DNA from 2 places in the Lactobacillus johnsonii genome. Region 2 is predicted to be linked to the other one. Evidence: riboswitches for the same ligand, from Rfam matches in the RefSeq annotation. Region 2 holds a riboswitch; the other holds the start of a gene.

Region 1 (16,862 bases), 800 kb from region 2:
CAAAAAGTCTCATGGATTACTAAAAAAGAATGCTAAAAATAAATAATCAGAACAAAAGACTGTTTAGGGCAAACTCCTCAACAGTCTTTTTTCATAAGTATTATACTTTATTTGAACAAATGTTCGCAAGATGCAATTTTAGCATCTAATTAATATGGATAATTATCTAGGTGGTCTTTCTCAGTGATTTTTCTAACTACTCGGCCTGGAACCCCCAAAACTAAAGAGTTGTCTGGAATATCTTTTGTAACTACGCTGCCAGCTCCAATAACGCAGTTGTTTCCAATCGTTACTCCTGGACAAACAGTTACATTACTAGCTAACCAGCAATTATCCCCAATTGTAATTGGTGCGCCATATTCAATATCTGCTATCTTCCCATCTGCTTGCAAGCGCGCATTTCTTTGCTCTGGCAATAAGGGATGCAGCGGCGTTACTAATGAAGTATTAGGACCACACATTACATTGTCGCCAATAGTAACTGGACAAGTATCTAGAATAGTCAAATTAAAGTTAGCATAAAAATTTTTACCTAATTTTGTAAATTTACCGTAATCTACTTCAATTGGTCCTTGAAGGTAAACTCCTTCTCCATGCTCTGGAAATAAATTATCAATAATTGCTTTTCTTACTTCCTTATCTTCATCTGCTGTTTGATTATAATCACGGCTTAAGCGATGCGCCTTTGTCGAAATAGCTCTTAACTCTTCTGTGTCGGGACGATAAGGTAATCCTGCTAGCATATTTTTAGTATTTTCTTCCATTTCTTACACCTTACTTTCTTATGGTTTTGATTATCTTTAAAATATCATATTTGGGATTAAGATTATAGTGAATAAAAAAATAGATAGAAACATAAACCATGCTTCTATCTATCTCTATTGTCTTAATGTTACTGACTATTCTGAATCACGTAATTGCTTTAGGCTTTCTCCGAAAATATCATCAATTACTGCTGGGTCACGGTGGTCAAAGAATTGACTTACGCCCTTATCTAATCCTTTAATCTTATCCATTTCATCTTTAGTTAATTCAAAGTCAAAAATATCAAGATTTTCTTTTTGACGTTTTTCATGAACAGATTTTGGAATAACAACAATATCTTGTTGGGTTAGCCAACGCAAAATAACTTGAGCAGTAGTCTTGTGGTGAGCTTCAGCAATTTCTTTCAATGTCTTATTATTGAAAATATCATGTTTACCTTCTGCAAATTGAGCCCAAGCTTCTACAGCTACATCTCTTCCTTGAAAGAATTTAACATCGTTAGTTTGTTGGAACCATGGATTAATTTCAATTTGGTTAATTGCTGGCTTATCTTCATGAGCAAGCTCTAAGTTCATGTATTGATCAGGATAAAAGTTTGATAAACCAATTGAACGAACTTTACCAGCGCGCTTAGCAGCAGCTAAAGCGTTCCAAGCGCCGAATGTATCGCCATATGGTTGGTGAAGTAATACTAAGTCTAAATAATCAGTTCCTAATTCTTTTAAGTCATGATCAATTGCTTTAGTAGCTTTTTTAAATGACATGTTTGAAACCCAAATTTTTGTAGTTAAGAAAATATCGTCTCTATTAACTGCACTCTCTGCAATTGCTTCACCTACAGCAATTTGATTTTCATATACTTCTGCAGTATCAATCATGCGATAACCGTTTGCTAACGCCATCTCTACTGTTTGTCTTGCTTTTTCATGATCTGGTATTTGGAAGACGCCTAAACCAAGTAAAGGCATTTTATTGCCATCATTTAATGTAATAGTTGGAACTTCTGTCATTTATAAGTCCTCCCTTTTCTACTCATTCTCCTTCATTCTAAGTCTAAAAATGCAATAAATACAATAATAAACACTGTTTTTAATTATTATTATCATTTGAGCCAAAAATAGTTAAGAATTGCAAAAATAGGTTAACAAAGTCTAGATATAACTGAAGAGCTCCCATAACGGCTAATCCATTCGCAGAAACTTCACCACCAAATTGTAAATAGATGTTCTTCATTCTTTGTGCATCCCAAGCAGTTAAAACAGTGAAGATAATAACTGCAATGAATGAAAAGATGTAATTAGCTGCTGAACTCTTTAAAAACATGTTGATTAACATCGCTACAATTAAACCAATTAATGCTGCTGACGCGTAGGAGCCCCACCTACTTAGATCTTTCTTAGTAACTGTACCTAAAATGGCCATGACTACGAAGACCGTTGCAGATGCGACAAAAGCAGAAGCAATATCTTGCCCTGTATATGTGCCTGCAATAAAAGCAAAAGTTACTCCATAAATAATCGCTGTCACCATCAGTAAAATAAAACTTGCTACTGGATTTCTTGTTGCCTGAAAATTAATTGCAAATGTTAGAACAATCGGAATTAATAATAAAAGCCACATCGTCCAGGGATGATGAACCATTAAAGAAACCATTTGTCTAGCAAATACAGTCATCGTTAAGTAAGCACTCAGAGCAGATACAAAAACAGCGAGAGCCATATAGCCGTAAATTTTACTTAAAAAGCTATTTAGTCCAGCTTCATCAACTAAGTGACGCCGCTCTGGTTCTTGATCGAAATTATACATATTAAGTCCTCCAATCTACCTATATTCTTTCATTTTTAATGTATCACTTAGTAAGCATGAATAGAAATATGAGCTATTATTTTATGCACAAAAAAAGCAATCAACAGCATGAATGCTGAAGATTGCTTTTTTACAACATTTTATGTTTTTTCATTCGTTCTTCGAAAATACCGTTCACTATTTTTTTCATTTCTTCTTTTTCTTCTGCACTAGCTTCTTCTTCAAAAGCTTTATATAAATCCGGATGCTCCTTAGCAATTAATTTAAAAGTATTTTCAGTTGCGTGCTTACGAAAAATCTTAGGTATTTTATTTAAATATTCAGGCTTAACTAGTGCGATAATTTTTTCATTTGCATTCATAATACTCACTCTCTCCCTTATTGTCTCTCAAGCATATGATAATAATTAGTTTCAAAGATCTTTTTATCATATAAATCCGAGATATCTAGATTTTCAATTGCATTAGATACAATCTCATCAGCTCCTGCTGGCATCACTGCAAACGGAGCATCAGTTCCAAACAAGACATGATTAATGCCAAAATAATCTATTGTTAATTGTAAAGCTGGCGTATTACCTAAAATAGCCGTATCAACATAAAAATTCTTAAACATCTCAGCATGCTCTGGATCTAAAATATGATTAATTCTACCACTAAAGAATGGAACCATAGCCCCTGCATGGTGAACTAAAATTTTCAAGTCAGGTGCTTTTTTGAAGATATCACTTTGTACTAGTTGCAACATAGCCTGCGATAGTTCATATTCCCAAGAAAATACTAGATTATTATCTGGTTTTCGATTATCAAAAACGGGATGTAGCCATAAAGGAAGATGTAGTTCAGCTGCTTTCAACAAAATTGGTTCAAATTCAGAATCAGCAATGCTTTTACCTAAATGACGAGTAAAAATCTGTGCGCCAACTAAGTTTTTATCGGCCTTAATCTTCTCTAAGATTTTGAGCGAAGCAGGAACGTTATTTAGCGCTAGCATCCCTACTCCCGCTTCAAAATAATCAGGATAAGAAGCTATGATAGTAGACAGTTCTTGATTTGCTTCTTGTGCAATTTGACTAGCTTTCTCTTCATCTACAAAGTCTTCTGGATTGATATTAGCAAATGAAATTACCTGCTTAGTATTTTTATCCGGCCAATTAGCTATTCTTTGATTTAAATCAACGAGAGTTTCTATCTTTATAAAAGGATATTTTTGTGGAATTGTAGCATCAATTTTTAACATGGTCTGATAAAAATCAGGCGTTAAAATATGTGCAAATGCGTCTATTTTCATTATATTACCTTCTTTTCTCTTTCACCTTCATTTTAGCATAATTATTAAAATGACCTACTCTCCATATTCCTTACCATAAATATATTTATGAAGTTTCAAATATTGTTGTTCGAGCTTTTTCTCATTAATATTATCTTTTGCAAAATAATATCTTTGACCTTCAAGCCCCTTAGGCATGTAATTTTGTTTTGCAATTTGAAATGGTTGTGTAAATGGATTATCTATCAACCCACCACCTGTTATTTCTTCTGAATGCTTATAATGCATATCTCGTAATCCACGTGGCATGGGATGCTTATTAGGATGAATAGTATCTTTATCTAGCTTTGCCCAAATTTCATCAAAAGCACCTGACTTAGGGGACAAACACATTAACATAGTCGCAAACATCAAAGGATATTTTGCCTTTGGCATCCCTATTTTTTCTGCCTGATTAGCTGCAACTACTATTTGCGTTACTTGTTCTGGATTGGCTAAGCCAACATATGTGTATGGAATTTCTCGCAAACGCCGTACTACTGACGGTAGATCTCCGTTTTTAAGTAAGACGGTAAGATAATACAAGGCTGCATCAGTATCGGACCCAGCCATTGAATCGGAATAAGCTGCTAAATAATCATAATGTTTAGTTGCTTTTCTGTCATAAGCAAAATGTTGACCTTTTACAAACTCCTTAACATTTTTAGCTGAAATTTTTTCTCCATTAACTGCATGAATAGTTTCTAATAAATTTAATGCTACACGCAAATCTCCATCAGCTGAACGAGCAATAATATTAATTGCTTCTTTATCTATTTGTTTTTCATCTAAATGAAATACTTCTTTTAGAGCTCGGACTAAAACCTCACTAATATCCTTATCGTCTAAAGTCTCAAATTCAAAAATCTGACAACGTGAGCGGACAGCAGGAACAATTGACATAATAGGATTTTCAGTAGTTGCGCCAATTAAAAGAATTTGTCCGTTCTCTAAATAAGGCAAAAGATAATCCTGCAATGTTGTCGTCATGCGATGAATTTCATCAATCAGTAGAACAAATGATTGATAAGGATAAGTATTAATGATTTGCATCAGCTTTGCTTTATTATCAATCGAAGCATTAAAAGTGGCTAGCGGATAATCATATTCTCGAGCAATAATTTGCGCTAGACTTGTTTTTCCTGTTCCAGGCGGTCCCCATAATAAGAGCGAAATTGGAACATGATTTTTGATAATCTGATAAAGGAGCTTTCCTTCAGAAATTAGCTTAGTTTGACCTACAAATTGCGATAAATTTTTTGGCCGGATCAAATCTGCTAGTGGCTTTTTGATAGGCATAAAATCGACCTTCTTACTTATAGTAAAGTGTTAAGTTTTATCTATTATTATCACAATTATTAGTTCAAAACAAATTTATATAACCCCAAGCTCTACTCAAATCATTTTAAACACTTTGTCCGATTGTAAGATTACCCCAACTGATTTAACGGTTGCAAACAGCAATTTAGCTTATACTGCGTCTCTTTTAGCTGGTGAAGGTCATAGCGTCCAAATTTCTTATAATAATTTATATGATAAGAAACTAGAAGGCTTAACTGCTCGCCCTCTTTCTCCCCAAATTACTGATCCCAATATCGTTATTTGGAAGAAGAATCGAAAGCTATCTAATTTAGGAAACTTATTTTTAGAAAAATTACGAGACTCGCTCAATAATTAAGTGAGTAATAAAAAAGAGTAATTGTCTATCTCATACCATCTATGAGACTACAATTACTCTTTTATGTTTTTATATTATGTTTTTCAGCTTAATAATCCTCATCTTCTCGCATTTCTGCTGGCCAACCATCAATTGGCTTGCGCTCATCTAAAGCACGAAGCTGCTTAAGATCCTCTTTATCTAACTCAAAATCAAAGATATCAATATTAGCTTTAATATGGGCTGGATTAGTAGAGCGAGGAATAGTTACAATGTCATTCTGGACTAAATACCGTAAAATCACTTGGATTGGTGATTTACCATATTTTTCACCAATTTTTTGTAACACTGGATTAGTCATCAGATTTTGTTGACCGTTACCTAACGGACTATAGCTTTCATGAATAATATTTTCTTTTTTCAAAAATTCGTGCATTTTCCATTGTTGTAATAAAAGATGTGTTTCAATCTGATCAACCATGGGCCGAATTTCTGCATGATTAATTAATTCTAAAGTTTGTCGACTATTAAAATTACTGATACCAATAGCTCGCGTTTTACCAGCTTTATATGCTTCTTCTAGAGCGCGCCAAGTATCTAAATCGTGGCCCATTGGCCAATGAATTAAGACTAAATCAAAATAATCTAAGCCACTTTTATTTAGAGATTCATCTAGTCCCTGCTTAGTCGCTTCATATCCATCAGTCATGGTCTTTGTAGTAATGAAAACTTCATCCCGATTAAGATTACTTGCGCGGACTGCTTCTCCTACCTGCTGTTCATTTTGATAATATTGTGCTGTATCAATTAAACGGTAGCCATCTTTAAAAGCAGATAAAACAGCTTCTTTTGTTTGGTCTGGGCTAATCTCGTAAGTTCCAAAGCCAAAAATTGGGATTTTAACACCGTTATTTAACGTTAAATGTTTCATAATTACCTCTATGTTAATTCATTATTTTACTTCCATATGATAATCATATCCTAAAAGAATAAATAAAACTCTTATTTTAATTTATACAAAAAATAGCGACTTAAAAGCCGCTATTTTTATCTACTATTTTTTAAATTGATTATGAACGTATTCTGCATAAAGAGGTGTTGATTTTACTAGTTCATCATGAGTACCTGAGCCGGAAACAGTTCCATGATCAATGAAATAAATTTTATCTGCATCAACAATTGTACTTAAACGGTGAGCAATTACTAAAGTCATTCTATTTTTCATCAGACTTGCTAAGGCTTTTTGTACCATAGCTTCAGATTCTGAATCAAGACTTGCAGTAGCCTCATCAAGCATTAAGATTTTCGGATCACGCAAAAAGGCCCTCGCAATTGCAATTCTCTGTCTTTGTCCACCAGACAGCTTAACACCTCGTTCACCAATCTGTGTTTCTAAGCCATCTTCTGCCTCTTTTACAAATTTATCTGCATATGCCATCTTTAAAACATGCCATAATTCATCGTCACTAACTTTTCTTCCTAAGCCATAAACCAGATTTTCACGAATAGTTCCGGGCATTACTGATGAATTTTGACCTACAAGTCCAATTTGTTTACGCCAATCAGTTAAATCAATCTCTTCTATATTTTGACCACCAATAGTTATCTTTCCCGAAGTTGGTTTATAGAAACGTTCTATTAGTGAAAAAATTGTTGATTTTCCACCACCTGATGGACCAGCAAAGGCGACAACAGTGTTAGGCTTAGCCGACACATTGATATCATGTAGAATTTGCTTTCCTTTTTCATATGAGAAACTTACATTCTGCAGCTTCAATTCTTTTCCAGCAATATCAACCTTTTGATTATCGGCAGATACTTCAATTGGTTCATTAAGCATTTCGCCGATACGTTCAGTTGAACCTGACGTCTTAGCTAATTCATTGAAAAATTGACTAATTATGATTACTGGACCCATCAATTGAAATAGATACATTAAGAAGGAAATAAGTGCACCCATAGTAAGTGTACCTTGCATAACACGAATAGCACCGTAAGTTAAAATACCAATTACTAAAATCATCATTAACATATTAGAAATTGGCTGCATCAAGGAGTTAATCCAGGATTCCTTTACCCCAATTGCATAAAGTTTAGCAATTCTTTTTGTTCCAGTAGCAAGCTCTTTCTTCTCTGAATTACTTGATTTTACCAAACGGATTTCACTTAAAACATTAGTTGACTCACTAGAAAATTTTGCCAGTTCATCTTGACGTGCCCGGCCAATTTTTCCTGACAATCTCATAAATGGTAATAGAACGAATATCACCAAAGGAACGGCAAGAACCATGATTAAGGACATCTGCCAATCCATCATAAACATGATGACGACAGCACCAAAGAATTGTAATAAAGAAGTAATTGCATTAGGTAAGGTATTAGCAAGTAAATTCTTGACTTGTGACGTGTCATTAACTAGTCTTGATGAAATTTCACCTGTCGAAGTATTATCAAAATAACTAACTGGCATCTTAAGTAAGCGAGCCCAGAGATTATCACGAAGTTTCGAAACCACATGCTCTCCAAAAACTCCCAAAATATAACCAGATAAGGCACTAATAATTACTCCACCAAAAAATACTATTCCAGTAATAATTACCAGGTTTATATTTAAATGCTTAAAGTTATTAATAATTCTTTGTGCAAATTGAGGAACAATTAAGTTTGCTCCCATGGCAATTAAGCCAGCCAGAATACCAACAATTAATTGCCAATATTTGGGATGCACTCGATTTATTAATTTAAAAAAATCTTGAAAACTAAAACTATGTTTTCCTTTTTCAATCTGGGGTCTTCCTCTATCCATTAATACATTCCTCCTTAATAGTTAGGTACCTAATAATAATTAACGCTTAGTATTAAAACATGTAGATACCTAACTGTCAAGTCACTAATTATTTCGAACTTGTTGGTTTAGTTCCTTCAGGAGTGGAATTAATTGATCTAATAGCTTTTCGTCTACTCGACTAGAAAGTTTTTTTAATATCAAGTTAAAGCTTTTTTTCATCTCAATAACTTGTTTTTCTCCTAACTGGGTAATATAAATCCGTTTAATTCGAGCAGACTTTTCATCTTGCTTGCGTTGAATATATCCATCACGTTCAAGATTTTTCAACATATTAGTTACACTGGCATTACGTAAATGAAAATTATCAGCTAGTTCCCTTTGAATCATACCGGGATGCTCTTGAATATACATCAAAGTTCGTCCTTGCTGAGGAGTAAGTTGACTAAATTTTACTTCTTCCCCATAAAATCTTTTAGAAAAGTTGAAGTATAAACGGAATAAATCCATCATTTCTTGATATTTTTCTACTTTATCTGTCATCTTTTAACCCCTTTGTTAATAGTTAGAATGTATACTGTTAGATACCTAATTATAAAATATGCCACAATAAAACAAAAGGAAGTATGTAGTAAATCATACTTCCTTTAAAAATAGATTTAATATTAAAACAATTAGATTAAACATTTCTCTGATTTTAGATACCATTTCTTTACTAACATCGTTAAAGCAATGTATAAAATCAATAAAATAAATACAATTCCTAAAAAATATACTGGAATTGGACCAAATTTCACTGCTTTTGCGACAGGAATAATAAATGGTAACATAGTCCCAATTGCAGCCATACCAATCGTTGCCCATGTAACAATTGCTGTAGCATGCTGTTTAATAAATGGGAGGCCTGGATCTCTAAGTGCATGAATAACCATTTCTTGGGTCCAAAGCGATTCAATAAACCAGCCAGTACAAAAGACAGCTGAAAAAAGTAATTTTTGTGAAGCAGTTGCTCCTGCATAGCTACTTCCGATAATTTGTGGACAAACTATAAAGAACAGTAATGCAAAAGTTATGATGTCAAAAATCGAAGATGTAGGACCAAAATAGAACATAAACTTAGGAAGCTTCTTAGTACTCCACTTTCTTGGTTCAGATAAATAATGTTTGTTCATTGTATCGAATGGAATTGATAGACAGCTGGTACCGTACATTAAATCTAAAATGAGAAGTTGAACTGGAAGCATTGGAAGAAAAGGAAGAAATGATGATGCTACTAAAATTGATAAAATATTACCAAAGTTAGATGAAAGTGTAATTTTAATATATTTCATCGTATTTCCAAAGACTTGCCGACCAATTTGAACAGCTTTCTCTAAAATCATTAAGTCTTTATGTAACAAAATTATATCAGCAGATTTTTTAGCAATGTCTACGGCTGTATCAACGGAAATAGCAACATCGGCTGCTTTCATAGCCGGCGCATCATTAATTCCGTCTCCCATATAAGCAACAGTATGGTTATTTTCTCTTAATAATTGAATAATTTGTGCCTTTTGTTGTGGGGATAGTTTTACAAAAATATCACATTCTTCAACCATTTTCTTCAATTCAGCTGAACTTTTATTTTCTAAGTCCTTTCCCTGATACACGCAATTAATATCTAACCCAACTTGTTTGCCAACATTTCTAGTGACAGCTTCATTATCTCCAGTTAAGATTTTTACAGTAATTCCATCCCTCTTTAAAGCAGTTAATGCAGCTTTAGCACTATCCTTTGGTGGATCTAAAAATGCTAAAAATCCAGTTAAAATTAGTTCTTTCTCATCATCAACACTGAATTCACCAACAGGAGCAGGATTTTTCTTATAGGCTAGCAATACCACCCGTAACCCATCTTGATTCATTTGATTGATCTTATTTAAAATTTCTTGTCTCTGCTCTTGATCAAGCATGGTAATTTTATCGTTAATTTCCAACCGATTAGAGCAAGCAAGCATTTCTTCAGCAGCTCCTTTTGTTACTAATAAGTGTTCATGCTTCTTATTCATTACCACGACACTCATTCGTCTTCTTTTAAAGTCAAAGGGAATCTCATCAATTTTTTGATAATTTTGGTTAATTTCTTCTGTATCTAATTCATCTTTAGCTGCATTAATGATTGCCTTATCAATTAAGTCTTTCATCCCTGTTTGATAGTAACTGTTCAAGTATGATAGTTCTAAGACTTTTGATTTTTCTTCTAAATTCAAATCATAGTGACGTTCTAAAACTACTTTGTCTTGAGTTAAAGTCCCAGTTTTATCTGTGCAAAGAATATCTGCAGATCCGAAGTTTTGAATTGAATTCATTCTTTTAACAATGGTTTCGTGCCTTGCCATTTCAACTGATCCCTTAACTAGATTGCTTGTAACAATTACAGGAAGCATTTCTGGAGTTAGTCCCACAGCTGTAGCAATAGCAAAAATCAATGCATTAAGCCAATCCCCTTTGGTTAAACCATTAATTAAAAATACAAGAGGTGCAATTACGGCGGTCATAATCAATAAAATCTTTGAAACATTTTTGATTCCAATATCAAAAGTTGTTTCTTTATTTTTATTCTTGCTAAGAGTACGTGCTAAATTACCAAAAACTGTCTCATCACCTGTAGCAAATACAACGCCCATTGCAGAGCCTGAAACAATATTTGTTCCCTCATATAAAATATTCGGATAATCTAAATAGTTATCATTTTCCTTTGGCTTTTCATTTGCTAGTTTTTCAACAGGACTAGATTCACCATTTAATGAACTTGCTGAACAAAAGAGATCCTTACTTTTTAATAAATACAGATCTGCTGGTACCAGATCCCCAGCAGTTAGATTGATAATATCACCAACTACAACATCTTTAGTTGGCAATTCCTGATCTTTTCCATCTCGTTTGATATTCGTGGTTACAGATACCATATTTAATAGTGAATCAACTGCGTCACTGGTTTTAACATTCTGGATAAAACTAGTTATTCCAGAAATTAAAACCATTGTAATCATAATAATGACTGTACTGAGATCCTTTTGATCTGCAGGAACAAAAAGATAGTTAGTCAAAAAAGATAAAAGAGCTAAAAACAGTAATACTCCTGTAAATGGAGTCATGAAAGCATCAAATAAAAAATGCAATTTTGGATGACACTCTTTATTTGATACTTCATTTAACCCATCGCGCTCTAAACGCTTTTTTGCTTGCGCAGGGTTTAACCCATTAATTGACGTATCTAATTGCTTTAATACTTCACTCTTTTCTTTTCCAGCAATTTGCTTAGCTAAAGTCGCATCAGTTACTACACGATCTTTAGAGTTGAATTTTAACATAGTAATCTCTCCCTCTAAAAAATCGGCAAACAAACAAAAAGACCAACGCAAAAACTGCATTGGTCTTATAATAGCGATTTAATACTCGTCGTTCAGTTTTAACACTACGTAACGTAAAGTTTTTTCAACTAGCTGACTGGGAAAAGCCTTAACTCGACAGTTCCTGTTTGACCCGTTGGCATCTCTGGATGTTCCTGGGCATCAGCATATATTTACGTAGGAGTCTCACCTAACAGTTTATTTGCTTCTTTATTTAATTGACGACTATAGCCTAAACGACTATTTTTTATTATTCAACCGTCTTTATAATTTCTTTACTTTCTTAAAAAAATCGAAATATTTTACTTCAAGTATTCTTTAAAGAAATTATCAAGTTTACTAAAAAAGTTAAGCACTACCATTAGCACTTAACTTTTTATACACATCAATTTATTAATTATGAAACTTTATAAATTTAACCTAACTTGTCATATTCTTCATCAGAAACTGGCTCAAGCCAAGTGGTTTTACCGTCTCCGACCATTACTGCTACATGAGCAAACCATGAATCCTTGGTAGCACCATGCCAGTATTTAGTATTAGGGTTAACAATTACAACATCCCCGGGAACCATCTTCTGTGCTGGTTTACCTTCTTCTTGATACCAACCTTCACCTGCAACGGCAATTAGGATTTGAGGAATTGAGTGCATGTGCCAATCATTACGACAACCAGGCTCAAAACTTACATTACTTACACCAGTTTTAGCCTCTTTACTTGATGCTAAAGGATTGAGGTAACTCTTTCCTTGAAAGTATTTTGCGTATGCTTCGTTAAATTTACCAAAGCCAAAGACACTATTTTTTACTTCTTCTTCATTTTTTGCCATTATTTTTTCCTCCGTAAAACTCTTTATTTCTCTCATCTATTAGTTTATATCTACCCTTTATAAATTAAAAATAGTTATTTCTACTAGACATCTATGCATTTAAGGTATGGTATTTTACTACATAGGCTAAATATTTAAGATACCTCCTATAATTTGCTATATTTAAGATAATAAGAAGAAAGAGAGGGTATAACTTATGAAAATCACTTTTAAAGGTAAAGAAGTTAAATTAATAGGTACTCCGCCAGCAGTTGGTGAAGAAATGCCTAATTTTGCAGTACTAAATAAGAACAATCAAGAATTCACTAAGTCTGATTTGTTAGGTAAATTTAGTTTAATTAGTGTAGTACCAGATATTAATACTCCTGTTTGCAGTATTCAAACCAAAACTTTTAATAAAACAATGGATAAATTTCCAGAAATTAACTTTTTGACTATTTCCACTAATATCGTTGAAGACCAACAAAATTGGTGTGCTGCTGAAGATGTTAAAAATATGCAATTGATGTCTGATAAAAATTTGTCATTTGGTAAAGCAACTGGCTTATTAATTCCAGAATCTGGCATTCTTGCTCGTTCCGTTTGGGTCCTTGATCCTAATGGTAAAATTCTATACCGTGAATTAGTTGATGAAATTACACATGAGCCAAATTATGATGCAGTATTAAACGAACTAAAACAATTACATTAAGATTAACAAAATTAGTTTATAGAAAAAGTGTTTACCAGATTTTAAAGTCTTGATGGTAAACACTTTTTTCTTGATTAAAATTTAATATAAAATGGTTAAAGAACTACTACGAATAATTAAGGAGGATTAGATATGTCATTAACAGTTAATCTTTACTACACTGGTAAAAATGGAAGCGCTCGTAAATTCGCTGAAGAAATGGAAAGCAGCGGTGTAGCCGACCGTATTAGGAAAGAACCAGGAAATGAAAAATATGAATATTTCATTCCATTAGATGATCCTGAAACTATTCTTCTAATTGATAGCTGGAAAAACCAAGAATCTCTTGAAGCTCACCATGCTTCACCAATGATGCAAGAATTAGCCGACCTACGTAAAAAGTATGATCTTCATATGCGTGTAGAACGTTATATTTCTGACGAGAATGGTATTCCAAGCAGTGATCAAAAATTTATTCGAAAATAATAGATTTTTAACCATATTCAAAGACTAATAAAAAGGCGCATGCCTAATATCTAAAAAGATATTGGCCTACGCCTTTTTCTCTATATAAACTTCTAAAAATGTACTATTGTTGAACCTACTATTAGTAACATAAGAACTAGAATCAGACTTTAGGACAATCATTAAAGCGTTAGATTCACCATAGTTCGCATCTTCCCATGGCATATAAATATTTTTAGTTTTTCCAGATTTAAAAATCAAATCTACATCAACTAAATCATGGAATTTAGCTATCCGGTCAGCTAAATTATATTCTTCCGAAGTTTCAATGGTATTTACTTTATCCCAGTCAGCAATCATAGTAAACCCATCACATTCAAGGCCTGTTTTAAGGATATCACTATCTTCCTCTTCATGGCCCCAGCGATGGCTTAAGTTAGTATATACATTTTTAAAATTAAAATAAGGAATATACTCAATTGGAATTTGCTCAGACTCACAATTTTCAAAATTAAATTGAATTGCTTTTAACTTTTCCATACTATGCTTACATCCTCTCAAACTTTACTGAATTGCCACTTTATTATACAAAATTATTTAACAATTTTAACTAATTAACAAGGATGAAAAATATATAGGCTTCAATATAATACTTTTTATCTTCTTTAGATAATTTGGTCATAAGAACCCCCCCGAAATTCGTGTCCGAATTTCGAGGGTCACTACAATTCTTAGATTGGCTACTTCTTATTAACTATTTATTTTATTTAATCGCTGATTGTAAAATTAAATTGAACACTTGATAAAAAATAAAAAGTCCATTCGGACCTGTTTGATAGAATGTTAATAACCACAAAAACTTTCTATTGGAGGTCAAAATGGACTCTTTACATTCTACCATGAACCAGCACGTTAAAGGCAAGCATTTATCATTTGAAGAGCGAGTTATTATTCAATTGCGTTTGAAAGATGGCTATTCTTTGCGTGCAATTGCCCGTGAACTTAACTGTTCTCCTTCTACTATCAGCTATGAGGTTAAGCGTGGCACTGTAAAACTGTATCATGGTAAAGTCAAAAAATATAAGGCTACTCAAGGGCATGATGCATATAAAGCTCATCGTAAAAATTGTGGGCGCAAATCAGACTTTCTCAGGAAAGCTCAATTCATGCGCTATGTCCACAAGCATTTTTTTAAAGATGGCTGGTCGCTTGATGTGTGCAGTAATCGTGCTACTGCTGTTGGCGAATTCGCTAGCAGCGATGTTGTCTGCACCAAAACTCTTTATAATTACGTTGATCAAGGCTTATTAGGAATTTATAATTACGACTTGCCAGAGAAGCTTAAACGCAATACTAAGCTTCATCGTATTCGCAAAAATAAGAAAAAACTTGGCAGAAGCATTGAAGAACGTCCTAAAGAGATCAATAAACGTAATGAATTCGGTCATTGGGAATGCGATTTAGTTCTCGGACATAAGAGCAAAGATGATGAGGTACTGCTAACCTTATCTGAGCGTATGAGTCGTGAGTTTTTAATTCTTCGTATTCCTGACAAGACTTCTGTCAGTGTCATGCAGGCCTTTAAAGAACTCCAAAGGCAATACAGCGAACATTGGAATGATATTTTTAAAACCATTACCACTGATAATGGCTCAGAGTTTGCAGATCTTTCCAACCTAGAAAAAGTATCCAATACACTGGTTTACTATGCCCATCCTTACACTTCTTGTGATAAGGGAACAGTTGAAAGACACAATGGTCTTATTCGCAGATTCATTCCTAAGGGAGAAGCAATAGCTAACTATTCTTTACAAGACATCATTAATATTGAAACCTGGTGCAATTCTTTGCCAAGAAAGATACTGGCCTATCATACACCAGATGAAATCTTTGAAAGAGAATTAGATCTAATCTATCAAGCAGCTTAACTAAAAGTGTTCAATTTATTATTGCAATTTGCGTATTTTATTTAATTTAAACTGATCGACATAATCTGCTAAATACTTCACGGTCAGGCTGTGCGGATCTTTAATTAATTCTAATGGTCTACCTTTAGCCACTAACTTTCCTCCATTTTCACCACCACGTGGCCCTAAATCAAGCATGTAGTCAGTATTAACGATTAAGTTAAGATCATGCGTAATAGTAATTATAGTTGCGCCTTGATCAAGAAGTTTTTGCATTACATGAACTAATACCTTTACATCTAAGGGATGCAGACCAATAGTAGGTTCATCAAAAACAAATAAGGTATCGTCTTGTCTCTGACTTAAGTGTGTTACTAATTTTAATCTCTGCGCTTCCCCACCAGACAAAGTTGGTGTACTTTCTCCTAAGTGTAAATAATCAAGACCTACTTCTTTCAATAAAAGTAGATCGCGTTCAATTTTTGGAATCTCTTTAAAAATTGGAATAGCTTCGTTTATATCCAGGTTAAGAACATCAACAATCGAAAGATCATGCCATTTAACTTTTTGAATTTTTTGATTATATCTATCTCCATGGCAAGTAGGACAGGTTTGCTGCATATCAGGCAAAAACTGAATATCTAAAGTAACGATTCCTGTACCACCACAAGTTGGACAAGCTCCTTCTTTATTATTATAAGAAAAGTAACTTGGAGTATAATGCTTTTCTTTGGCTAAAGGTTGCTGAGCAAAGAGCTTACGCAAATTATCCATAATCGAAGTATAAGTTGCGACTGTTGAACGCGTACTCTTTCCAATTGGAGAAGCATCCACACTTACAACATGGTGCACAGGAGAATTAAATTCTTTAACTTGCTTTGGTAAAGGCTCTCCCTTATCTTGGGCCTTAATTGCTGGAACAATAGAATCTAAAATTAAACTAGTCTTACCTGCTCCTGAAAAGCCAGTTACAGCAGTAATTTGATTTACAGGAATGCCTGCTTTAATATCATGTAAATTAAAATAGTGATCTACTTCAAAAGTAATTTGGTCGGAATTAACTTGATCACTAACTTTACGAGCCATTAAATCGGCTTTGCCATCTAAATAAGGTGCAATTAAAGATTGAGGATCTTTTTCAATTTCTAAAGGAGTGCCTTGATCCAAAATTTCTCCTCCAGCTTCACCAGACCCAGGACCGATTTCAATAATTTGATCAGCTGCTTTTATAATATCAACATTATGATCAACGACCACAAGGGAATTACCTTGTGCAAC
Region 2 (16,862 bases):
CTGTATTATCAACTCCAGCTAGGTGCAAATGTAATCTTTGCTATCAGTTGCTATTTACCGTTTGGAAAGACTCTATTTCCTTTTATGGCTACAAACGATGTCGCAAATGTGATCTTTACAATTTTAGTTGTTGGAATATTAGGATCTATTTTGATCTTAAGAAGAATTAGCAACATTCAAAATGGTCGCGACAAATATGCAGGAGCAATTAAGACATTTGAAAGTAATAGACAGTAGGACAAATTGAGGGAGATGTACTATGTCTGACACTGCGCAACCATCATTTAAAGATAAAATGATGAAGGCTTTAGGTAAGTTCTCAGGTTCACGTTTTGTACGTGCAATTATGGGTGCTGGTTATTCTATTATTGCCTTTTCTATCATTGGATCTATGTTTTTGGTCTTAACAGTTTTAACACAAGTTATTACTGCTAAAGGATTTGTAGATTTTTATAACAATACATTTGGACGTTTTAACAATATTTATACTGTTATTTACAACGCCACAATGGGTATTATTGCGATATACTTTGCTGGATCATTCGCTTATAACTATGCCGATATTTATCGCAAAGAAGAAAACTTATTGCTTGATCCATTAAACGCTGTTTTCTTAACTTTAATGGGCCTATTCATTACCGTTCCACAATTAGTTTGGAAGGGCGGCAATACTATTTTTGTTAATATCTTAAAGAAAGATAATGTTGTTGCCGGAGGATATGGTATCTCTGGATCAGGTTTAACAAGAATTGGTGCGACTGGTATTTTTACTGGTTTGATCGTTGCTTGGTTAACTGTTCAAATTTATCGCTTCTGTATTAAACATAATTGGCGTATTAAGATGCCAGCATCTGTTCCATCTGGTGTTGCTAACTCATTTACTGCCTTAATTCCTGGTTTCGTCATTGCAGTAGTTATTGCGGTAATTGATGTAATTTTAATTGTACTTGGTACAGATATTTTCCAACTCCTATTTATCCCATTCTCATTTGTTTCAAATATTGCTAATACCTGGTGGGGAGTATTAATTATCTTCTTCCTGATCCACTTCTTATGGTGGTTTGGTATTCATGGTGCAACCATTATTTCAAGTTTCTATCAAGCCATTGTTTTATCAAATATGGCTGCTAATGCTGCTGGTGCTCACTATGTGTTTGCTGGTGAATTCTCAAACGCCTTTGTAATTATGGGTGGTTCTGGTGCTACCCTTGGTATGGCTCTTTGGATGGCATTTGCTGCTAGATCAAAGCAATTACGAGAACTTGGTAAACTTGAAGCTGTTCCTGCTGTATTTAACATTAACGAACCTTTACTATTTGGTTTGCCAATTGTTTATAACATTAAATTGTTTATTCCATTCTTAGCTGCTCCAATGGTATGTTCAATGACTGCTTATGCTGCAATTGCAACTCACTTAGTTCCTAAGATCATTGTTCAACAACCATGGCCAATTCCTGTAGGTCTTGGTGGTATGATGGCTACTGCTAGTTGGCAAGGTTTCGTTTTAGCCTTGGTCAATGCTATAATTGCCTTCTTGATTTGGTATCCATTTATTAAGCACTATGACAACGAATTGCTTAAGGAGGAACAAGCAGATGCTACTAAAGCATAATTAAAAAGTATAGACTTTTAAAATCTTCGTAGTTTAAAATATAACTATGAAGATTTTTATTTTAAGGACATAGTAATGAAAAAATATGAATTAGTTGCGGATAAAATAAAAGCTTATATCACCAAAAACAAACTTCATCATGGAGATAAGTTACCAACAATTACCGAATTAATGAAAGAATATCAAGTTGGTAAATCTACTATCTTACAGGCGATTACTTTGTTAACTCAACGAGGAATAGTTTATAAAGTTCAAGGTTCTGGCGTTTTTGTCAGACCTACAGGGCGAGATGGTTATATGTCACTTACTGATAACGCCGGGTTTGCTCATGTTTTAAAAGATCCTACTACTGAAGTAATTGAGTTTGCTGAGAAAAGGCCCCCTAAACCTTTATGTGACTATCTGCATTCTGATGAAGTATGTTACTTTATAAAAAGATTGCGCAGACAAGAAGGGAAGCCATTTGTTTTAGAAGAATCGTATTATCCTAAGAGCATTATTCCGTTTATGAGTAAGGAAATTGCTGAGGGATCGATTTTTGACTATATCAAGGATGGTTTAAAGAAAGAAATTCGTTTCTCTGATAAATATATGCGCGTTAGAAAGTTAAGAGCCGATGAAGCAAAATATCTAGAATTAGAAGAAGGAGATCCCTGTTTAGAAGTTTATGATACTTTCTATTTAGCCAATGGGACACCATTTGATAGTTCTAAATTGGTATACAATTATCAAAACTCTAAATTCTATGATCAAAGTTCTGATGATATTATTTAAAAAAATAGTCCTAGTCTCAAAATACAAATTCTTTGAGACTAGGACTATTTTTATTTTGTATAGGCTAAGACATTATTTTTCATTTGCTTTAGTTGTTTTTTTGCGCCTTGCTTTAACTGCCAGTTATAAAACCAGGTACCGATATTAGAATGTTTCTTTTCGTCATAGCTAAGAACATCCTCTTTAAAAACAATCTGACAACCCTGCGGTGTATCGGTTAAATAGTAGCCAATTTTAATATATATTTTAGGTGACTTAAAAACTGAAACATATTTTTTACCGAATTCATATTCAGTGATTTCGGCTTTTACATTTCTTTGTTGATATGTTGTTTCTGCAGCAATTTTAACAGGTAAGTCATTACCACGGGATTTTTTAATTGCTTGAGTAAGTTGCCTATCTAGGTAATTAAAGAAATCTTTTGATTCGAAGTTTGCTTGTTCTTTGATTGTAATCATTTTGTCTGTCTTTCTCTATCTATTTTGTCAAAAAAATAGAACCTAGAAAAAGCTAGGTTCTATCTTGTTTTTTAGTCTAAATCTTTTCCATGGGAGACAATAACTTTTTTATACCAGTTAAAGGAATCCTTAGGATATCTCTTTAAAGATCCATTTCCTTTGTCATCACGATCAACATAAACAAAGCCATAGCGTTTTTTCATTTCACCAGTACCATTTGAGACTAAGTCTATTGCTGACCACATGGTATAACCCATCAAAGGAATACCATCTTCATTAACTGCTTCTTCCATTGATTTGATTTGGGCACGAAGATAGTCAATTCGATAGTCATCATGAACTTTATGATCTTCAGTTAATTCATCGCCCCAACCAAGACCATTTTCAACGATAAAGAGGGGCTTATGGTATCGATCCCAAAGGTCATTTAAGGCAATTCGTAATACATCTGGGTCCGTTGCCCATCCCCAGGCGTTGTAGTCAAGATAAGGGTTCTTAACGCCACCTGCGGAAACATTACCATTAGCTTTTGCGTCTGCTTCATGCGTAGTAAGAACATTAGAAGTGTAGCAAGAAAAGCTTAGAAAGTCTGCTGGATAATTTTCTATTAACTCATAGTCTTCTGGCTTATCATCAAGTTTGATGCCATCACGTTCATATTGTTTTAAACGATATTCAGGGTAACGACCTCCAGTTTGAACATCTGAGTAAAAGAGCATCTCTTGTTTAGCTTTCATAACTAAAATTTGATCAGCTGGGTCAGCAGTATAAGGATAGTAAGCAGAGTAGGCAAGCATTTGACCTACTTGATTGTTTTGATCGATTTCATGAGCTAGCTTAACTACTTTACTGCTTGCTACAAACTGATTATGAGCTCCTTGAGCACGATTTTGTTCACTACCATCAATTAATCCGCCGCCCATATAAGGAGCCATGTCCATAGCATTAATTTCGTTAAAGGTTAGCCAGTATTTAACTTTTCCTTTGTAGTGATTCATTACAATATCAGCATAATGAACAAAAATGTCAATCATTTTTCGGTCTTTCCAGCCTCCAAAACGATTAACTAAAGATAGGGGCGTTTCATAGTGGGAGAGAGTTACTAAAGGCTCAATGCCATATTTAGCACATTCATCAAAGACCTTATCATAGAAGGCTAAGCCTTCTTTATTTGGTTCTTTATCATCGCCGTTTGGTAAGATACGTGACCAATTTAATGATAGACGGAACATATTAAAGCCCATGTCAGCCATATATTTAATATCTTCTTTATAGTGGTGATAGAAGTCTGTTCCCTCATGGCTTGGATAGTAATAGTCAGCTAAAGGAGCTGGTTTTGCTCCTTCGGGTAGTTTAAACTCTTTTCCCCAAACCATTGGAGTAGATCCAGTTTTGCCATCAGCAGTTTTCCAGGTGACTTTTCTTGGTTCACTAGCAGAACCATTAGTTAGTACATCAACGGCGTTTAATCCTTTTCCACCGTCTTTATAACCACCTTCATACTGGTTTGCAGCACTAGCACCGCCCCAGTAAAAGTCTTTAGGCATAGAGTAGTTTTTTGTCATATTTTTTCCTTTCTTAATTTGGTTAAATTTATAAAAAAAGTTCTAGAATTGCTCTAGAACTTTTACTTAAAAGCTATTTGTCTCTAAAACGACATAATTTCGTTCATTGTAGCGATTTCGGCTTGTTGAATATTCAACTGGTTGACCATTGTTTAACCAGACAATTTGTTCCAGCTCTAAGATTGGATCGTCTTTTTTGGCTTGAAGATACTGTTGATCCCAATCATCAGCCTTAGTAGCCTTAATTTTACGATAGGCAACGCCAAATTTAAGTTTCAAATTATGATGAAGATAATTATAGATAGAATTATGTAATATATCTTCATTTAAATCTGGAACTAAGTTAACTGGCATAAATGTATGTTCCAGAATCAGAGGTTTACCTTCAAGCCGTCTTAGACGACGAATATTGTAAACTGGATCGCTAGATTTTAATTTTAAGTAATGTTGAACATCTTCATTTGGAAATTCAACATTAAACTCAATGATATCGCTAGTGACCTCATTAGATCCTAGTAGATTAGCTAAACCACTAAAAGCATTTGCTGGTGAATCAAATTTATCTTGAATTGGAATTGGGCCTAAGACAAAAGTGCCGAGACCAGATTCTTTATAAACCAGACCTTTTCTTTGTAGACCATCTAAGGCCTTCTTAACAGTTAAACGGCTTACGTGTAATTCTTCTGCAAGTGTTTTTTGGTCAGGAAGGGGAGTTTGAGGTTTATAGACTCCATCTTCAATTCTTTTTTGTAGAATTCGAGCAACTTTTAAGTACTTTGCTTCAGCAGTCATTACTTTTCAGCCATTTTTTTGTAAACAGCTACTACTTCCTTAGCTAAATCAATAAAAGTAATAGCTGTCATTAAGTGGTCTTGAGCATGAACCATGTAAAGGTCAACTTTTACATGGTTACCTTGTGCTTCTTGGGTCAACATATCAGTTTGAACATTGTGGGCATTTACTAAGCCTTCGTTTGCTTGCTTAATAAACTCATCAGCCTTTTCAAAGTCGCCTTTTTTAGCAGCTTGGATTGCTTGCATAGCAGCAGCCTTTGCATTACCAGCTTGCATAATAATTCCCATTACAACTTGCATGTTATCGCTATTTTCTTGTGCCATAATTTTAATTCTCCTAGATAGTATTTTTAAAATAAAAGATGCTCCTGACAATTATTTATTTTACTATGTCAGCAAGCATCTCCCATAAATTATTTTTGTTTTAATTCTTGAATTCCTTGATCAATTGCTGCATCACAATCAATTGGTAATTGCAGTAGCATTTGTCCGTCTATCTCAAGACCTTTAGGGACTTGGATAATACCAGGAAAATGATAGCCATGATGAGCTTTAGTTTCATTATCTAAATAAATAGAAACTTGTCCATCTGCGCTGACTCCAATTTTAAAGTGATGACCGTTACGATCAAATTCGTTAACAATTTTTACTTCGTCGTTCATTTGACTATTTATCGCCCATTAATTCTTGAGCAGTTTCAAGAACATGCTCACCATTCATCATACCGTAGTCTTGCATGTTAATAACTGCTAATGGGATGCCTGCTTCATCAGTAATCTTTTTAACACTGTCTTCCATGTATTGAACTTGAGGTCCAAGCATTAATACATCTGGGTGTTCCTTATCAATTTCATCTTGAATACCTGATGCTGCAGTAGCAAAGATCTTGTAGTCCTTACCTTTTTCTTTAGCTGCGTTTTGCATCTTTGATACTAAAAGTGAAGTTGACATACCTGCTGAACAAGCTAACATAATAGTTTTATCTGCCATAATAATTATCTCCTTTGTAAATCTAATTAAGTGTTTTTCAGTGTTTGAGTGTTGATCTATAAATTAAATGTATGCACTTTCATCATTGAAAGCATTTACATTATAGCACGATTTTGATCATAAGTGTTAGTTAATAGCTGAAAAAATTATTTACCTTCAGCTTCGTCTTTCTTAAGCGTTGCAGCTTCTCTTTGGACTAAGATCTTGTCGTACTTTCTAGCAAATGGCCAGTAGATCAAAGTTGAAATAACTAATGTACATGCTTGCCAAATTGCCATCTTCCAGCCACCAATTAGGAAACCGGAGATAACAGCTGGCATTGTCCACGGACAAGCAAAACCATTAAGAGGGGGAACAATACCAGTTCTAATTACGAAGTAAGTTGAGATAGCAACTACAACTGGTGTTAAGAAGAATGGAATTGCTAAGAATGGGTTCATAACAATAGGTAAACCGAATAGGAATGGTTCGTTAATGTTAAAGATACCAGGAACTAATTCAACTTTACCGATTGAACGTAATTGTGCTGATTTAGCAGCAATTAAAATAAAGATAATTAAACCAATAGTGATACCTGAACCAGTCAAGTTAATAAAGTTGTTGTAGAATTCGTTAGTAACAACGTGAGCACCATTGGCAATAGTTAATTTACCAGCTTTGTACAATTGAGCATTATCAAAAGAGTTAGCTTGAAGCATAGGGCCAGCAAGAGAACCAACAATTAAACCGCCGTGAACACCAAAGAACCAGAAGAATGGTACTAAGAATCCAATAGCGATGGCACCACCAAGTGAATCAGAGATACCTTGAAGTGGAATTTGAAGAGTTTGGTAGGTCCATTGTAAGAAGTCTGAACCAGTAGTTAACTTAAAGCCTGCGTAAATAAGCATAGTACCAATTAAGATAATTCCTGATGGAATCATAGCAGTAAATTGGTTAGAAACAGCAGCTGGAACTTGTTCAGGTAACTTAATAGTCCAGCCCTTTTTCATAATAGCTGAGTAAATCCAGCCGACTAACAAACCAACAATGATTGCGGCGATCATTCCGTCGCCACCAAGCCAGGTAATGTTGAAGACACCTGTAACTGGTGATTCTAGGAATGTTTGTAAAGCGTGTGGTAACTTATCAATATTTTCAGTTACTGCTTTTGCACTCATTCCACCGTCAATACCTTTAGCCATGGCATTCTTTAATGGACTGTCAATAGTTAAAGTTTGAAGCATTAAGAATGCAGCTAATGAAGTAAGACCGGGTGCTAGTGGTTCATAGCCTTCATTTTTAACATAAATATAGGCAATACCAACTGCTGCCCACATAGCCATGATACTAAAAGTAGTAGTGTAGGCTTGGTTGAAGAATGCACCCCAACCGGAAGCATTAATTGCATTAGCTACGGCTGGAATAGGAATATTTCCTAAAATTAAGAAAATAGATCCAATAAGGATAAATGGTAAAGTATAAATCATACCATTTTGTAAGGCTTGGATAGCCTTAGTATTAACAAATTTCATTACTGGAGGCAGTATGTGTTTATTAACAAACACATACTGCCTGATTGTTTTTGTTCGCTCATTATATTTCGTCTCCATTATCTTTTAATACTTTTTGGAACCAATAAAATGATTTCTTTGGAACACGTTTTAAATCTTTTAAGTCATGATTTGAACGGTTGACGTAAACAGCACCATAGCGTTTTTCCATATCGGCATGTGAACTTGGAATATCGATTAATCCCCAACCTAGATAACCTAAAACTTTAGCTCCATCTAAGAACATGGCATCTTTCATAGCCTTAATATGTTCCTCGTGGTAAGCAATACGTTCATCATCTTCGATCATATGCTCACCATCCCACGTTTCTTTTAAGCCGATTCCGTTTTCAATTGGGAAGATTGGAATCTTGTAATGGTTGTACATAGTGGTAATGGCGTTTCTAAAACCAAGTGGATCAATTGTCCAGCCCCAAGCATTTGTCTTGAGATACTTGTTTTCTACACCGCCATAATTCATGTAACGGTTAGGAGCAACGTCGGCAGGAATTTTATCAGCTGACACTGTCCAAGAAGAATAGTAACTAAAAGCTAAAAAGTCAGCCTTTGCTTTTTTCATTTCTTCTTTATCATCTTCAGTTATATCCCAATTAATGTTGTGGTCTTTAGCGTATTGTAGTACTTCCGGTGAATAACCACGGCCAGTGTCTGCATCATAAATATTGAAATTCAAAAATTCTTGAATTTGTTTTGCTGCCCAAACATCGGTAGATTTTGAAGTTTCAGGATAAATTTGTTGGAAGGCAAGCATTCCGCCGATTTTTACATCATCATATTTTTCATGGATGTAATTAGCCAATCGAATATGACTGATCATGGTGTGGTGAAAGATGGTATACATATCATCTAAAGTTTTGTCACCTTTTTCGTAACCAGAGATGTTAAATACTTCGTCTTGGAAGTAAAGATTATGTTCATTGAAAACAATCCAGTATTTAACTCGGTCTGAAAAATGATCAATCATCTTTTTGCCGAATCTAACAAAAGCATCAACAACATGGCGTGACATAAAACCGTTGTATTCTTTTGCTAGGTGTAGGGGCATGTCAAAGTGATAAAGACAAATCATCGGCTCGATTCCGCGATCAAGCATGGCATCTACTAATTTGTCATAAAATTCAATTCCTTTAGGATTAAAATCCCCGTCTCCTTCGGGACAAACTCTTGACCATGAAATTTGAATACGATACATATTCATATTCATTTCTTTCATTAGGTCTAAATCCTCATCATAACGATGGTATTCATCAATCGCGGTGTGCCAGTCTGTAGTATTTTCTGTAGCAGGTCGTACATCGTAAACTGATAAGCCTTTACCGTCTTCATCCCAGGCACCTTCAGTTTGCATACTTGAAACCGAATTGCCCCAGAAGAAGTCTTTAGGCATTTTGTGCTTATTCATAATATTTCCTCTTTGCAATCGCTTACATGTTTTACATGTATAAATATAATCTTATTTGGAACAAAAGTAAAGCACTTTCATATAAAAATATATACTTTTGTTTAATTAGATAACAAAAAAGGACTGGGATGGTTTCCTCAGTCCTTTTTCATGATGCTTTCAAACACATTTATTTAATAATAAAAAAGTGTCTATATAAAATTTAATGCTCTTTTTCAAAATCTGCAACCGCTCCACGCAAATTTGCTTCATTTTTTAATGTACATATATCCAAAATTGGTTTCACGGTCTCGATATCCATCTTATTTCTTAATTTAGCAATTTCATCGTCGAGTAGGGGAACTAATTCTGGATTTTGTGAAATTCCACCACCAATAATAATTTTTTCAGGATCAAAACTGTGTTGAATATTAAAAATTGCTACAGCAAGAGCATGGAGGAGCTTTCCCCGTTCTTCTTGAGCAACTGGGTCATCAGTGTCAGCAAGTTCAAAAACAGTCTTACCATCAAAATCTTTTCCAGTCTTTTTATTGTAGCGCTTGGCCATGGTAACAGGTGAAGCTAGCTCACTTAACTGCTTACCATCAATAATCATAAAACCAAATTCACCGCCATAGAGATGTGCACCATGCCAGATTTGATTGTTAATAATGATACTTCCCCCAACGCCGGTACCAATAACTAAAAATGCCATACTACTGCATCCTTTAGCTGCTCCGTCAGCGATTTCGGCAAGAGCTGCGCAGTTTGCATCATTTTCGATACTTACTGGCAAACCAAATCTTTTTTCTAATTCAGGTACGATCTTAAAGTTGTGAATATACGGTAGAGCACTTGCTCCTTCAATCACGCCAGTAGCTTTATTAACAGCACCAGGAGAAGAGATGGCTACACCATCAATGTTATGATTAGCTTTTATTTCGTTAACTGCATCAGTTAATTCCTCATAAAAAGTATCTAAATTATCCGGTGTATCAATAGTAAATGCCATCTTTAATTTTTGATTTATCCAGGTAGCGATTTTAATAGTTGTGCCGCCAATATCAATTGCGATTAAGTTCATTAGTATTACCTCTCTTTTTATCTTATCTTTCATGTTAATCATCAACGTAAGCGCTGTCAATAAGTATATATTTTTCCTGAAGTATAACTAATAGTAAATGCTTTGCTATAATTGAAAGTAATTGATATAAAGGGGAAAATACATGAATACACCATCGTCCAGACAAGGAAATTTGACTAGATATATTGTTTATTTGGTCTTATATTTAATTGTAATTGGAGTTAAAAAATTAGCTCTGTTAAATGATCATGTAAATAAAATAGGGTACTTTTTTTTCTTACTTTGTGCCTTGTTTACTTTATATTTTTATATTCGACAATTTAATCGAGAACAACGATTTTTTGAAAAAAAGCCCACGATGCCTTTATTAGCAGATTATGGATTTATAGTTGGTGTATCTATTCTGGTGATTTTAGGACGTGTTTTTGTTTCCTATCTTCAAGCTAAAGGAAGCGTGCCCTTAATGTCTTTTCAAATAATTTATCAAAAGGCTGAATGTAATCTTTTATTTTGGTTTCTTATATTTTCGACTGGTCTTTTGCTACCAGCAATGCAAGTATATTTAACAACAGGTTTTTTCTTTAATTATGGGTTTAGAGCACAGAATATGGTTAGCGGTATAGTTGGCATTATGTGCTCAGGCTTTTTCTATGGAATACTTAATTTTCAAACTTCATTTAGTTTATTTATTCTCAATAGTCTTTACGGGATGCTTTTTGCTTGGTCTTACTTATATTCACAAAGAATCATGATGCCAATTTATTTAGCAATCCTAAATGGAATTTTTATGGTGATTTTAGCCTAACAAAAAACGAGGAACTTCATAAAGTTCCTCGTTTTTTAATATAAGCGGATAGCGTGAATCGAACCCGCATCTTCAGCTTGGGAAGCTGACATTTTACCATTAAACTATACCCGCATAAGCAAAATGATTATATCATTTTGCTAACGATGTGGCAACTGATGTCTGTCTAGGTTATATTCTGACCGGTCAAGTAGAGAAGTAAAGTTTTGAAAGAGCCAACGACGTAATTCAGATGGCTTTAACACTAAGGGCATTCTTTCATGAACTGGAAGCACAGTATCATTAGAAGCAGTAGTGACCATTGAAAAGTCATCCCCTTTATAAATACCAGCAATTAATGCCATCGGTTCATCTTTTGCAGTAAAAGATGAGTGTTCATGATAGGTTTTGTTATTTGATGCAAGGTAAGTTTGCTTACTACTTTCCCAGAATTCATTAGATAAAATAATGCACCGCTGGCGAGCAAATGAATCATCCCACATTGATGGTTTTTCTTCATAAAAACGCTCTACCCGAGCATTATAAATTACTCGATTCTTTTTAAATGGACTTGGATAGCCCCATTTCTTTTCAACTAACTTTAGTTCGTCATCGCTATATAGCATAACTAAAGATGGAGATTTAGGATAAATTTGAGTAACAGATTCAAATTTGTCTTCAATGTTTTTTGATACAACTAGTGGTAATTCTAAATCAGTTTTTAGATATGTCTTAATTTCTTTAAGCGATGGCATTTCATAATGACTACACATCTCTATTCATCCTTTCTTTATGTAATTTTTCTCTCAATTTAATTTTAGCAACTTTTAGGTAAGTTTAAACAAATAAGGATTTTTGCTAGAATTGGAGGTAAAGCTAAAGATTACAGATATATTGGAGAAAAAATATGACAAAGGAAATTTTATTAACTGGAGATAGACCAACCGGAAAACTTCATATTGGTCACTATATTGGCTCCTTAAAAAACCGTGTAAAATTACAAAATGAAGGTAAATATGACCCTTATATTATGATTGCGGACACTCAAGCACTAACTGATAATGCTAGAGATCCTGAAAAAATTAAGAATAGCTTAATTCAAGTAGCTTTGGACTACTTAGCTGTTGGACTAGATCCTGAAAAGTCTACTATCTATGTGCAATCACAAATCCCTGCTCTTTTTGAATTAACTGCTTATTACATGGATTTGGTAACAGTTGCACGTCTAGAAAGAAATCCAACTGTTAAAACTGAAATTAAGCAAAAGAATTTTAAAGATTCAATTCCAGTTGGTTTCTTAAACTACCCAGTTTCTCAGGCAGCAGACATTACTGCTTTTAAAGCAACAATAATTCCAGTTGGGGATGATCAAGAACCAATGCTTGAACAAACTAGAGAAATTGTTCGTACTTTTAATAGAGTTTATAACACTGATATTTTAGTTGAACCAAAGGGTTACTTCCCACCAAAGGGACAAGGTAGACTTCCAGGTTTAGATGGAAATGCAAAAATGTCTAAATCACTTGGAAATGCAATTTACTTGTCCGATGATGCAAAGACTGTACAAAAGAAAGTTATGTCAATGTACACGGATCCAAACCATATTCATGTTGAAGATCCTGGTCAAGTAGAGGGTAATACTGTCTTTACTTATCTTGATGTTTTTGCACCAGATAAAGATAAGGTGGCTGAACTTAAGGAACAATATCAAAAAGGTGGCTTAGGGGACGTTAAAATTAAACGCTACTTGAATAAGGTTCTTGAAGAAGAACTTGGGCCAATTAGAGAGCGTAGAGAGAAGTTTGCTCAAGATCCAGATGCTGTATACGAAATGTTACTAGAGGGATCAAAGAAGGCAAATGAAGTTGCTAACCAAACTTTACAAGAAGTTAGAGAAGCAATTGGTTTAAATTATTTTGATAGGTTAAATAAATAATTTAAAGAGGGTAAGACTGATGACAAGAGACAGGATTCCGTGGAAGCAATATTTTATGATGCAGGCGTTAGTTATTGCACAGCGCTCAACTTGTGACCGAGCCCTAGTGGGAAGTGTGTTGGTCAAGGACGACCGGATGATTGCCACTGGTTATAATGGAAGTGTTTCTGGACAACCTCATTGTGATGACGTTGGTCACTTAATGGTTGATGGACACTGTGTTAGAACTATTCACTCAGAAATGAATGCCTTAATTCAGTGTGCTAAAAATGGTATTTCAACTGAAGGTACTGAAATCTACGTGACTTATTTTCCTTGCTTTAATTGCAGCAAATGCTTAGTTCAGGCTGGTATTAAGAAAATTAACTATTATTATGATTATCATGATAATCCGTTAGCACTCAAGTTACTGCGTGAAAAGGGTGTGGCGATTGAACAAGTAACGCTAGATCATAAATATGTTCAAAGCTTAGCTGAGAGGTTAGAGAAGACGGATAATGAAAAATAAGTTTATCAGTTTTGGAATACTCCTAATTTCTTTTTTACTATTTACTGCTAGTACAACTTCTTTTGTTAGTGATCTGCAAAATTTATTTAATAACCAAACTAAAGAATTAGTAACTCAAAAAAATAAAGAGTATCAAAAAACAAAAAATAAACCTGAGATTCGGCTTTTAAGTCTAAAAAATAGTAATGATATAAATAAAATTAGGCCGATGAAAAATCAGGTAATTATTGTAGCTGCATTACAAAATAAAAGAAAAAATGTTCAAATTCTTGTTGGTAAAAATTACCAAGATGTTTTGACACAAAATAAGTGTAGCAACATTATTCGATATGCAGGCGATAAATTAAGAAGTGAGAAAAAATCAAGCTTCAACTCAGGAATTCGATTAGTTTTTAATGCCTGTGCAACTTTAATTGCCCAAAAAGATAAGTTATCTTATGATAAAAATTCTTTGACGCAAGAAGAGTTACAAAAAATTGATCATCCACAAAGTGTAAGTTTAGTTTGGGGATTAGTGATTGCAGCTTTAATTAGTTTTGGATTAGTTTTATTCAAAAGCACGCGAAAGCCACATTAGGGCTTGACTAAAAGCTAGTTAGCCGTTAAAGTATCAATAGAAATTAAATATTAGAGCAAATAAACTGTTAGGTGAGACTCCTACGTGAACACATGCTGTCGCCCAGCAACATCCAGAGATGCCAACGGGTCAAACAGGGATCGTCGATATAAGGCCCTCCCCAGCCAGCTAGTTATATTTTTATAACCTTACGTCACGTAGTGTTAAAACTGAACGACGAGTATAAAAATCGCTTGGATTTAAGCCGATGCAGTTTTTGCATCGGCTTTTTGTTTGTTTGCTAGGTTCTTAAGAAAGGATGTTGAAGATGTTAAAAATCAACACTTCCGGCAAAAGACATACTACAGACACCAAGCTGGTGCGCCGGATTGCATGCGAAGATAAATTTGCAACACTGCAACGATTAAAAACCTCAATTAGTGGCCTTCAAACTAAAGATGCGAGGCAACGCTTAGCAAAAAATGGTCCTAACGAAATTGTAAATAAACCTAAAAATACTAGACTTCAATTTTTATGTGAAGCATTTATGACGCCTTTTACAAGTATTCTTTTAGGCTTAGCAATTGTATCTATTATGCTTAACTATAAATTAAAAGTTCATAATTTAGATACACCTGTTTTAATTATTTTAGTTTTAGCTATTTCTGGAATATTAAGTTTCATTCAAAATATCAAAATTAGAGCGGCTATTCAAAATTTACTACATAAAATATCACCCACTACTAAAGTTATGCGCGACTGCATGCCACAAGAGTTGGCAACTAAAGAGTTAGTGGCTGGGGATATTATCTTGTTACAAGCTGGAGAAGTGGTTCCGGCAGATGTAAGAATTTTAAAGAATAATAATATAATTTGTTCAGCCGATTTCTTTATGGATGAAGATAATCCAGTATATAAGAGTGAAATTACTTCTTTAGGTCAGAGAAACAATCATGGTTATGTAGACTATGCCAATATTTTATACGCAGGTACCAGAATTATCTCTGGTTCTGGAGTTGGAGTAGTATTTGCGACTGGAAAAGAGACTATTTTTGGAAAATTATCTCAAAATATTTCCAAGATGGAATTAAAGAAGCACGTGTTTAATTTAGATACCAGAAATTTAACAAGAGTATTTTTAATTCTAGCTGCAGTTATTGTTCCTTTGTTTTTAGTAATTAGTAGTATGATGCATGGCAACTGGGAAAATACTTTAGTATTTGCTCTTGCAGTAGTTGTCGGATTAACCTCTGATGCAGTTCCTATTTCTATCACTAGCCAATTACTAAAAAATTCAATTCACCATCCGAGTAATAGCATGGTAATGAAAAAACAAAATCAATCTAACTAGGAATTTCTAAAAAGAAATTCCTTTTTTGGTACACAAATTTATGTAGGCATGCTATGTTATACTAGCAGTTAAAAGACTTATGAGAGGAAGAATAAAGATGGCTGAAAAGAAAACTTTCTATATTACTACACCTATTTACTATCCATCTGGAAAATTAACTATCGGTAATGCATACACTACTATTGCTGCTGATACCATGACTCGTTATAAAAAATCTCGCGGTTTTGATACATTCTTCTTAACTGGAACTGATGAACATGGACTTAAGATTGAGCAAAAAGCTGAAGCACAAGGAATTAAACCACAAGAATTTGTAGATAAAATGGCTGATTCCTATAAGGACCTATGGAAAATGTTAGACGTTTCCTATGATCGCTTCATTAGAACAACTGATGAAGATCACGTTAAAGCTGTACAAAAGATTTTTGAAAGATTATTAAAACAAGGAGATATTTACTTAGGTGAGTACACTGGTTGGTATTCTGTAGAAGATGAAGAATACTTCACTGAATCACAACTTGCTGAAGTATATAAAGATGATGATGGCAATGTGATTGGCGGAAAGGCTCCATCAGGACATGAAGTACGTTTAGTTAAGGAACCATCATACTTCTTCAGAATGAGTAAATATGCTGATCGCTTACTTCAATACTACAAGGATCACCCAGACTTTATTTTGCCTCACTCTCGTGAGAAAGAAATGGTAAATAACTTTATTAAGCCAGGCTTAGAAGACTTATCTGTCACTCGTACGACTGTTGATTGGGGAATTCCTGTGCCTAGTGATCCTAAGCATGTTGTTTATGTTTGGATTGATGCTCTTTCTAACTATATTACTGCTCTTGGATATGGTTCAGATAATGATGCATTATTTAAGAAATATTGGCCAGCTGACGTACATTTAGTTGGTAAGGAAATTGTTCGCTTCCACACTATTTATTGGCCAATTATGTTAATGGCACTTGATCTTCCTCTTCCAAAGCAAATCTTTGGGCATGGCTGGGTATTAATGAGAGACGGTAAAATGTCTAAATCAAAGGGTAATGCCGTTTACCCAGAAATGATTGTTAAACGTTATGGCTTAGATGCTCTTCGTTATTACTTGATGCGTGCAATTCCATTTGGTTCAGATGGTATTTTTACTCCGGAAGATTTTGTTGAAAGAGTTAACTTTGATTTGGCTAATGACTTAGGTAACTTGTTAAATAGAACTGTTTCAATGATTAATCAATATCAAGATGGCCAAGTTGCTCCAGTTGCTTCAGAACAGGATGAATTTGCAAAAGATTTAATTAAAACAGCTAATGAAACAATTGCTGAATATCAAAAACAAATGGATGCCCTCCACTTCTCTCAAGCTTTAGATAGTGTTTGGAAGCTCATTTCTCGTGCAAATAAATATATTGATGAAACTACACCTTGGACGTTAAACAAAGAGGGCAAGAGTGAAGAACTATCTAAAGTAATGACTAACTTGGCTGAAAGTTTACGTTTAATTGCAATTTTAATTGCACCA

What was found. Region 2 has a riboswitch for magnesium ahead of H0I41_RS01130 (P-type ATPase actuator domain-containing protein). Riboswitches for the same ligand answer to the same signal wherever they lie in the genome.
Region 1: it holds a riboswitch for magnesium, as region 2 does, so the genes downstream of both, mgtA (magnesium-translocating P-type ATPase) here and H0I41_RS01130 (P-type ATPase actuator domain-containing protein) in region 2, are expected to answer to the same signal.

Annotation. Positions count from the first base shown of each region.
Region 1 is NZ_CP059055.1:1,032,629-1,049,490, forward strand. It holds gene plsY (glycerol-3-phosphate 1-O-acyltransferase PlsY) at 1-46, shown strand, start outside; gene H0I41_RS04820 (sugar O-acetyltransferase) at 150-764, opposite strand; gene H0I41_RS04825 (aldo/keto reductase) at 900-1,775, opposite strand; gene H0I41_RS04830 (Bax inhibitor-1/YccA family protein) at 1,855-2,571, opposite strand; gene H0I41_RS04835 (hypothetical protein) at 2,702-2,932, opposite strand; gene H0I41_RS04840 (amidohydrolase family protein) at 2,950-3,861, opposite strand; gene H0I41_RS04845 (replication-associated recombination protein A) at 3,916-5,178, opposite strand; gene H0I41_RS04850 (transcriptional regulator) at 5,294-5,557, shown strand; gene H0I41_RS04855 (aldo/keto reductase) at 5,646-6,467, opposite strand; gene H0I41_RS04860 (ABC transporter ATP-binding protein) at 6,591-8,342, opposite strand; gene H0I41_RS04865 (MarR family winged helix-turn-helix transcriptional regulator) at 8,427-8,864, opposite strand; gene mgtA (magnesium-translocating P-type ATPase) at 8,996-11,674, opposite strand; M-box (ykoK) riboswitch at 11,751-11,918, opposite strand; gene H0I41_RS04875 (cupin domain-containing protein) at 12,129-12,542, opposite strand; gene tpx (thiol peroxidase) at 12,739-13,233, shown strand; gene H0I41_RS04885 (putative quinol monooxygenase) at 13,366-13,698, shown strand; gene H0I41_RS04890 (hypothetical protein) at 13,765-14,217, opposite strand; gene H0I41_RS04895 (IS30-like element ISLjo1 family transposase) at 14,556-15,605, shown strand; gene H0I41_RS04900 (excinuclease ABC subunit UvrA) at 15,624-16,862, opposite strand, start outside.
Region 2 is NZ_CP059055.1:234,271-251,132, forward strand. It holds gene H0I41_RS01040 (hypothetical protein) at 1-237, shown strand, start outside; gene celB (PTS cellobiose transporter subunit IIC) at 260-1,612, shown strand; gene H0I41_RS01050 (GntR family transcriptional regulator) at 1,688-2,386, shown strand; gene H0I41_RS01055 (DUF3284 domain-containing protein) at 2,437-2,844, opposite strand; gene H0I41_RS01060 (glycoside hydrolase family 1 protein) at 2,916-4,409, opposite strand; gene H0I41_RS01065 (GntR family transcriptional regulator) at 4,476-5,201, opposite strand; gene H0I41_RS01070 (PTS lactose/cellobiose transporter subunit IIA) at 5,201-5,527, opposite strand; gene H0I41_RS01075 (hypothetical protein) at 5,617-5,865, opposite strand; gene H0I41_RS01080 (PTS sugar transporter subunit IIB) at 5,870-6,193, opposite strand; partial or broken gene H0I41_RS01085 (PTS sugar transporter subunit IIC) at 6,340-7,769, opposite strand; gene H0I41_RS01090 (glycoside hydrolase family 1 protein) at 7,769-9,148, opposite strand; gene H0I41_RS01095 (ROK family protein) at 9,351-10,211, opposite strand; gene H0I41_RS01100 (CPBP family glutamic-type intramembrane protease) at 10,354-11,016, shown strand; tRNA gene H0I41_RS01105 (tRNA-Gly) at 11,060-11,130, opposite strand; gene H0I41_RS01110 (SOS response-associated peptidase family protein) at 11,157-11,768, opposite strand; gene trpS (tryptophan--tRNA ligase) at 11,903-12,931, shown strand; gene H0I41_RS01120 (deoxycytidylate deaminase) at 12,951-13,439, shown strand; gene H0I41_RS01125 (TPM domain-containing protein) at 13,429-14,016, shown strand; M-box (ykoK) riboswitch at 14,073-14,245, shown strand; gene H0I41_RS01130 (P-type ATPase actuator domain-containing protein) at 14,315-15,346, shown strand; gene metG (methionine--tRNA ligase) at 15,444-16,862, shown strand, end outside.